DNA from 2 places in the Ornithinibacillus xuwenensis genome. Region 2 is predicted to be linked to the other one. Evidence: riboswitches for the same ligand, from Rfam matches in the RefSeq annotation. Region 2 holds a riboswitch; the other holds the start of a gene.
The links. Region 2 has a riboswitch for cyclic di-GMP ahead of ABC228_RS13365 (DUF5667 domain-containing protein). Riboswitches for the same ligand answer to the same signal wherever they lie in the genome.

Region 1 (4,626 bases), on a different contig from region 2:
AAGCAATGCTAATTATGGGTTAGCATTGCTTCTTTTTCTTCCGGTAAGTTGTGATATCGTGATTCCTACGATGATAAAGAAAGAACCATATAAAATACTTGGTGTAATTGCTTCACTTAGTGCTAGCCAACTAAAGGACAATCCAAACACTGGTACAAGTAAGGTGGATAATGTTGCAGATACCATATCAATTTTACTCAGTATGACAAACCATATCGTGAAGCATAAAGCAGAAGCTAATACACCAGTAAAAAGAATATAAAATATACTTTGACCATTCCAATTAATTGGTTGCCCCCACTCCATTATCATAGCTGCTACAACAATACCGATTGTTCCAAAAAACATTTGGTAAGCAGAAACTTGTAATTTGGGAAGATGGTTTAATCGTAATCGGTAATATACATTGGAAGCTCCCCAAGAAATTGCAGCGATAACAATGAGTAATTCTCCAATAATCGTATCGATGCTTTGTGCTTGGAAGAAATCCCATCCAATAATAAGTACTAAGCCAACCATTCCGACTATAAGTCCTATTAGCTTTTTAGGAGTTAGCTTTTCGTCAAGAAACTTAGCTGCTAATAAGCTACTCCAAATGGGCATCGTGTAGAGAATGATGGAAGATTTCCCAGCATCGACAAATCGAAGTCCATACATAACGAAAAGAAAAACAATCGTTGTCTGTAACAAGCCAACAACCACTAGTGGTTTTACATACTGTTTTGGTGGAAGTTTAATCTTTAAGATTACAAGAATAACTAATAGAGTAATCGTTCCTGTTCCAAAACGAAGTGCAGAAAAAGTGAATGGACCTACAAATTGAAGGGATGCCTTCATCAATACCCATGCATATCCCCAGATGATCGTAATGATTAGAATAAGTAACCAAATGAAGGTTTTTTTAGTTGTTTTCATCCTATTTTCCTCTCAAAGTTTCCTACTGTTACCTTACCATAACAAGGTTAGACAAGGGTGTTATTTGCTTCGTATGAGATGGAAAATAATTGCTAGAATTATAATTTTGAAAATTTTGTAATTTCAGTAGGAGCGTGTTATAATATGTAAGCTAAAAAGTAGTGTAAATAGACTTGATTTTTTTTACATTTTTAAAAAATAAAACTTGTTTTAATCATTGAATAATCATAGAAGTGGTGTAAAATAGGTATTAAGTAGTAGTGAATATGACCTTAATATCCATATAGATTGAGAAAAGGGCAAACTATTCGAAAGTATAGGACGCAAAGCCAAGGGTCTACCGGTGTACATACCCATGATAGCCTGGCTGCCAAAATATTACGTTTTTTAGAATGTTTGGCTATCGTTCTTTGGATAGCCATTTTTTGATTTTCCTAAAACGAAGTCTTTATGACTAAGAGGTGAAAATAGTGGAAGTCATTAATAACCGATATCGAATAATGGAGCAATTACATCAGAACAGACTAGTTTCAACTTATTTAGCTGTTGATATGCGAGCAGATAATAAGGTAATTCGACTAAGTCTACTAAATGCTGAATATACACCGCAATCCTTAATTGATTATTACACCGATTCTTTTATTGCGATTAAAAATTTGACTAGTAAGCGCATTGTTCGTAATTTTCACTTCAATACAATTTCGCACATAGATAATAAAGTGCAGCAGGATAAAAATTATTTCTTTACTTCTGCCCATATTGCTACAGAGGAACCATTTGTAGATTTTGTTCAAAGTATGACAATTGACCAAGTTCTCGATGCATTTGTCGAGCTTTGTACAGCTGTGCATTATCTACATTTAAAAGGCTTTATATATGGTGAATTAAATTTAAATAACATATTCGTTGTTGAATCAAATCGTCGCTACAAGCTGATGCTGAAGGATCTTGCAACTGTTGAATTAGATAAGCATATCCATACCAATGAGGGGATTGAGGATTCTTACTTCAAATCACCTAAAGTGTTATCTGGCAATGAGCCTGATGTGGAAGCGGATATGTATGCACTAGGGGTTATCCTTTTGGCGATGCTACGTAAGAAAGCATACATAACAAACCCTAGGGATGAACTTCGGATTTTAAAGCAGGAAAATACTTCACTAGATCAAGCGAATTCGAGGATCACGGAGGCATTAATCCCTATCTTAGAAGATTTGTTAGTGTTAGAGGATTATCCATTTTCTTCTATTCAAGATATGACAACAAAGCTAGGTGAAAGTCTTGGCCTGAAGCTTTCTATAATAGAAACAGAAGAGATAGAGAAGCTACAATTCCACACGAAAAGTGTCGGAAGGGAATTGGAAACCGATATTATTATCAGAAACTTCGGGAACTTATCACAATATAAGCCCAGTAAGCGAATTTTCTTAGTTCAGGGAGAAGATGGGATTGGGAAAACACGTTTTCTAAAGGAAATGAAGTTTTTGTTAGGGCTACAAAAGGCAACTGTCTATGCAAGCTTTAGTTTAAGTGATACAGGTAGCAGTAAGCAAATGTGGATTGATATTTTAAGTAAGATGATTGTGGAAACTGATATTCATACGGTTGAGAAATACAAGGAAGAGCTTATGCGATATTTTCCAGAATTAGTCGATCAAGAGCAATCGCCTACAGTTGACAACTCGCTTGGTGTAAATTCTAAATATCGTATTTTGAATCGTATTGGTGGATTTATTAATGAAAGTGTCAAAAATAAGCCCGCAATAATACTGATTGACGATATTCACCTAGCCGATGATTTTACATTCGATACGTTAAACTATTTATGTTCAGAAATATTAGAACAAAATAATCTGATGTTTTTGTTATCGGGTGCGAGTAGCGAGGATAACGAAAATAAAGCATATCGAGAAAGCGTTGAAAACCTTAAAAGGCGGAAGAACTCGGAGATTATAAGATTAAGACGTTTAGATACACAGCAATCAGGTGAGATGATCCGGAATATTCTAGCCATATCCTATATACCGGTTCGGTTAACAGAGCGAATCTATTCTCGCTCATTTGGAAACCCACTTTTTATAAGCGAGGTAATTAAGGATCTTTATAGTCGAAATATTATGGAGGTAAATCCACAAAATGGAATGTGGAGTATAAATCTTTCTGCTAGAGACTATGATTTATTGGAGATTCCAGATAGTATTGAACAGGCTCTTGTTAACCAATTGCAGGACTTGACTGAACAAAAGCTAGAAATTCTTGAAGCAGTTGCAATATTTAACAAGCCTGTCACGATCGAAACAATTACGAAATTCTTACAGCTACCGATGGAACATATTGAGGAGCATCTTGCTAAGCTTGCAAGAAAAGGAATCATTCAACGGTTAGTATCTGATATTGGTTACTTATTTGAATTTAACAATAAGGTGTTAAAGCAAATCGTTTACGATAGAATCTCTGCTGATGAAAGAATTAAAAAGCATATGGAAGCAGCAGTCATACTGGAGGAAGAATTAGATACACCTCCTGATGAACTAATCTTTCATCATGAACGAGCAAAAAACTGGGAAAAAACAAAGCAGTATTATTTGGAGAATGCTTCCAAAATGCTTTCAGAGGGAAATAAAAAAGGGGAAATTCTTAACCTAGAAAAGGCTCTTTCCTTGATGGAGGATATTGAAGAAAAGACAAAGCTATTGATGGAGATAGGTGTGTTGTATTCCGAACTAAATGAAACGGAAAATTCATTGAAGTCCTTTGATATCGCTGAACAGCTTGCTATATCCACCAACCATGCTGAAAATGTTGTACATGTTTATTTGAATATAGCTGGTGTATATTCAAGTCTATATGATATTGAACAAACAAAAGCGTATATGCAAAAGGTAGAGCAAGCATTTACGAATTATGAAGATAAAAAGTCGAGATTAGAATTCAGAAGACTTCAAGCTTTTCTATTAAACGTTGAGAATCGGATAGAGGAGTCTTCTAAAATCTTACACAGTATTGTAACAGAATGTGATGATGAATTCCCTCGTATTAAGGGTAATACCTATCTATTACTTGGATTTGTTTATTTGCAGCACAATAAAATAACAGAAGCATTGAAATACTATCAACAAGCTATCAACCTTTTGGAACGAGCTGGATATACAAAGGGTGTTTTAGGTGCAACGAACAATATTGGAATTATTTATCAAGGTTATCTAGGTGATGCGGAAACAGCGATGACGTATTTTGTAAAGGCAAGAGATTTAAGTGAAGAGTACGGGATCGTATTAACAGAAATTCAGGCATTAAGTAATATCGCTGGAATATATCATAATACAAACGACTTACAAACCGCAGTTGAACACTATAAGTTTGCATTGAAGAAGGCAGAACGAGTAGGTATGTCTCGGACGATTGTACATCTATATAACTCATTAGCTTTTGTGAGTGTAGAAATGAATGACTATGAACAAGCTTTTTACTATTACAAGCTTATAGAAGAAAAAATGAGTGGAGAAACGGATTTAGGACTTGATATTTTCGATTACTATAATACGAGTATGGAATTATACCAATCTATTGGGCATTACGAAGAGTCAGATAGATATAGTCAAAAGATTGTTGAATACCATAAAGGTAGAGAAAATATCTATAGCTTTGCAGCGATTGTCTATCAAACGATAAACAGACTGCGAAATGCAGATGTTAATCAAGTTGAAAATT
Region 2 (4,626 bases):
AAGCGTACCATTCTCAAATACTACGTTTGAATCCTGTTCCTCGATTAACGTCCAACCACTAGCGTCCTCAACCTTGATTCCTTTCTCTTTGCTATCAAATAAAAATGTAGCTTTTTCGTCTTGTGTATTTTCTTTTTCGTTAGTTGTTGTATTCGAGCTTTCTTCGGTTCCACATGCTGCTAGTAAAAGAAAAGAAATCAATAGTATTAATTTGCGCATTCTAATCACCTAATTTCTCTAGAATTCTGATTCTTGGTTGTTTAAAATAGATTGTTGTTCTTATCAGGAATGGAATGAAAGAACCACCACTTTCATGGCAGTTCTTTTATAACTTAAGTCTATTTTTGAAAATTATTGTTCATCTGTATTAGAATCTTCGTTTTCTTCATTCTGTGCTTTCTCTCGAGCTCTTTCAGCTTCTTCTCTAGCTTTTTCTTCCGTACGTTTAGCTTCTTCTCTAGCTTTTTCTTCCGCACGTTTAGCTTCTTCTCTAGCTTTTTCTTCCGTACGTTTAGCTTCTTCTTTGGCTTTTTCTTCCGCACGTTTAGCTTCTTCTCTAGCTTTTTCTTCCGCACGTTCAGCTTCTTCTCTGGCTTTCTCTTCCGCACGTTCAGCTTCTTCTCTAGCTTTTTCTTCAGCCTTTTCTGCTTCTTCTTGAGCTTTCTCGGCAGCTTTTTCAGCTTCTTCTTCAGCCTTTTCAGCAGCTTCATTCGTGTCATCTAAATTTTCTTCGACTTCATCTTTATCCTTGCTTCCATTGTTGCTATTTCCGTTCATCATGGCTAATTCAGCTTTTTCAAGTGCCTTCGCAAAATTTTTCATTGCTCTTGCTTGATTTTCTAAAGCTTTTGTAATACCTGCTTTTGCTGTATCAGGAAGATCTTCCCTTTCCAGTAACGCTAATAAGTTCTCCTTGAGATATTTGGCGTTTTCTTCAACAATTGTTTCTAGGTTAGAAATGTCCTCATTGTCATCTACCGCATTTTCTATTGACTCTTCTATATGTTGTACTTGTTCATCATATTCATTTAATAATTCTTCAGCTGACTCCTCGTCACCGTTTTCTAGTTGTTCTACAGCCTCTAGTAGACGTTTTTCTGCATAGTCATCTTGGAGAATAATTTTCTCCTCTGGAGATTCTGTCAAGGAATATTCAGTGTCCTCCATTACACGAACTGTTTCATATAACTCCGAGTCTGCACTAATAATTTCTGGGGATGTCTCTTCTGCTGAAACAGCAGTACTTGCCACAAATAAAGACCCTAATACAATTCCTGATGCTAGTAGTTTCTTCATGCAAATCACCTTCCTAATTTTAGTAATTAATAGATTAGAAAAAAGAATAATAGAAAGGTTACCGTTTGGCAGCTGGCAAGCATAAGTCAAAGACTGTTAGCTCCTATAGCTTTGCGTCACCACTTTTCAATGGCTTTGCCTTTCACATTATTATTATTTCTTATCTTTCTATACGGTAATTGAATTCATTTTGGGAGGGTTTTTTAGATTTTTAATAGAAAATTATTTTTTCATTTCTATAACAGTATGATAGCTCATATAAAAGTAGAGGAAGGAGATACTATCGAATTTAGTAGAATACATTTTATGATTAGTAGTTGTAAGTTAGATGAATCGATTGCTTATATTTATGAGAACAGACAAGTAAGGTTAAATAAAAAAATAGCGTGTTAAGAGCACGCTATTTTTTCATGCTATTTGATCTATCTTATTTCACAAAACAATCTAGGACGAGTTCACCGTTTTTAACTTGGTTCTTATCATGGGTATCAAGCTTATTAACTTTATCCATATTGGTTATAATAACAGGGGTTATCCGAGTAAAGCTCTGACACTAGGCTGATAACCTTTTTATTGAACACCATTGATTCTTGAAAATCTCTGACAAAACCTGCTGTGGTTCCAGAGGTTAAGAATACGGTCTGACGACTATCTCGAATTCTCTTTGCAATCTCATACACCTCTCGTGTATCCATTCGTTTATCTAGCTCAATAATCATTTCGTTAATTTCTTTCGTAAGTGTTTCACGGTAGTTATCTCTTTTTGCATATCGCATATAGGATTCATACCGATCATCATAGCTTGAGAATTCATGTTTTAAATCTAAAAAATTCTCATAACCAATTGATTTGCAAAACCTTCTAACACTAGACCTTGAGACAAAGCATGCTTCTGAAACCTCATAGATATTTAAATGACTTAGCTCATGATAATGATTTAAGAAATAGTGTGCTAAAACATAATTTGTGTCGTTTTCATCGTTTTCGTTTATGACCGAAAACAACGAATGGAGAAGACTGATTCGATTTGCTTTCAAAACTGATACCCTCCTTGGTAGTGTTTTCATTATGTTCTTGCAAGCACTTTCATTATCTACTTTCATTCTAACAAGTAGATTTTTTTGAGGGGGTGCAAAATCTGACTCCTAAAAAAATACTGAAAAATAAGGAATATATAAAAGTGCTTGCTTACTAATTGATTTCATAGTTCAAGCATAATTCTATACGTATAGTATGGGTAGGGAAGTGAACTATCAAACCGGTTATTCATTCGAGCTTGAAGGATAGTTGATATTAAAGTGCAAGGCATTCATGGAACGGAAATCCATTCGAAATTTGTCGCTTGAAAAATAAAGCGTAATGAAACGACATATGGTAAAATTAACCTGTCTTAATCGTGTGAAAATTGGCGATAAGGCAATATGTTGTTATAGGAGGTTGATAGGATGAACAATGCATTCGTTGTTTTCGTAAAAAATCAAAAGGGGATAACGACTAAGTAACCTAGTTGATTAGCGTTTCCCCAAAATTCGAGAGGGGAAAATTGATTGAATCAAGCATTAGTTATTATTGATGTGCAACAGGAATTAATAGATGGAAATCAAACTGAAAGTGGAGTTTACCAAAAAGAACAGCTTATTCAAACCATAAATAGAGTAATTCATAAAGCGATAATGGAAGAAGTTCCGATTGTATTTGTACGAGATTTAGATGTTGCAGAAGGTAAGGGAAGCGGCTTTGAGATACATCAAGAAATAACAGTACCTAAGGATGTAACGATTTTTGATAAATATGCAACCAACTGCTTTCACGGAACCGGGCTTCTAGATCATTTACAAGAACAGAAAACGGAGCATATTGTCATAATGGGCTGCAAAACACAATTTTGTATTGACAGTGCAGTTAGAACAGCGACCACATGTAGGCTAGATGTAACATTAGTTGGTGATGGACACTCAACCACAGATAATGATGTTCTATTAGCAGAACAGATTATTAACCATCATAATCGGACACTTCATGGTCATGATAATGTTGAGCATTTTTCATTGGTCAGAAGCTCTGATGAGGATTTGTTTCAACCAACTCATTATCGTTATCGATAGTTTCATCAAGGCTGATATATTCTTAATGGAATGGCGTGACAAGAGCACGCCATTTTTGTTTCGAATAGATTCTAAAGGGTTGCTTTCTTCTCATGATGAGCGATAAAGGTGTAAAATAGAAATAGACTATCAAAAAAGTAGTTAGTTGTTTGGTTGTATAAGAGGGAGTGAAAGTAGATGGAAAACATCCAATGGTTAGATGAAGTTATGAAAAGAAAAGAAGATTTCATCAAAGATTTACAGGGATTACTTCAAATTAAGAGTGTGTTAGATGAAGAAGGTGCCACTCCTGATGCACCACTCGGACAAGGAATAAAAGATGCTTTAAATTACTTGTTAGAACTAGGTCAGAAAGATGGTTTTATATCCAAGAACGTTGGCAATCTTGCAGGACATCTTGAGATGGGTGAAGGAGAAGAGCTTCTTGGCATACTGGGTCATGTGGATGTCGTACCTGAAGGTGATGGCTGGAGTGTCGATCCATATAGCGGAGTAATTAAGGATGGAAAAATATATGCTCGTGGCTCAAGTGATGATAAAGGGCCAACCATAGCAGCATATTATGGTATGAAGATTGTCAAAGAATTGGGGTTACCACTAGACAAGCGAGTACGATTAATTATTGGTACAGATGAAGAAAGTGATTGGCGTTGTGTGGAACATTATTTCGAAAAAGAAGAAATGCCGAGTATAGGGTTTGTACCAGACGCAGACTTTCCAATTATTTATGCGGAAAAGGGCATTTCTGATTATGATATTGTCCAGCCTGTTCAAAAGGAACAAGAGAACTCTGAGGTAGAATTATTGTCATTCCAATCAGGACGTCGGTACAATATGGTTCCAGATTATGCAGAAGTACATATTAAAAAGCATGTAGAAGAGAGTAGTCTAGCAAAACGCTATCAAGGTTTCCTTCAGGAAAATCAATTAGAGGGAAATGTATCAGAGCGTGAGGGCCAACTAATAGTTACATTAGTTGGAATTAGTGCACATGGTGCAGAGCCACGAAATGGAAAAAATGCTGGTATCTATATGGCACAGTTTTTACAATCAGTAGCACTAGACCTAGCAGGAAAAAGATTTGTAGAAACAGTTGCTTCATTCTTTAAGCAATCAAGAGGAGAGGTATTTGACATTGCCTATCAGGATGATGTATCTGGAGATTTAACGATAAATGTAGGGGTGATGGATTATCGAAGTGAAGCTGGTGGACGTATTGGTTTGA

Region 1: another riboswitch for cyclic di-GMP. It lies ahead of ABC228_RS17775 (diguanylate cyclase); the one in region 2 lies ahead of ABC228_RS13365 (DUF5667 domain-containing protein).

What each region holds. Positions count from the first base shown of each region.
Region 1 covers NZ_JBDIML010000009.1:55,614-60,239, reverse strand. The annotation lists gene ABC228_RS17780 (DMT family transporter) at 13-915, opposite strand; cyclic di-GMP riboswitch class I at 1,204-1,290, shown strand; gene ABC228_RS17775 (diguanylate cyclase) at 1,386-4,626, shown strand, end outside.
Region 2 covers NZ_JBDIML010000004.1:129,030-133,655, forward strand. The annotation lists gene ABC228_RS13360 (hypothetical protein) at 1-219, opposite strand, end outside; gene ABC228_RS13365 (DUF5667 domain-containing protein) at 352-1,296, opposite strand; cyclic di-GMP riboswitch class I at 1,361-1,446, opposite strand; gene ABC228_RS13370 (MurR/RpiR family transcriptional regulator) at 1,800-2,333, opposite strand; gene ABC228_RS13375 (isochorismatase family protein) at 2,844-3,401, shown strand; gene pepV (dipeptidase PepV) at 3,579-4,626, shown strand, end outside.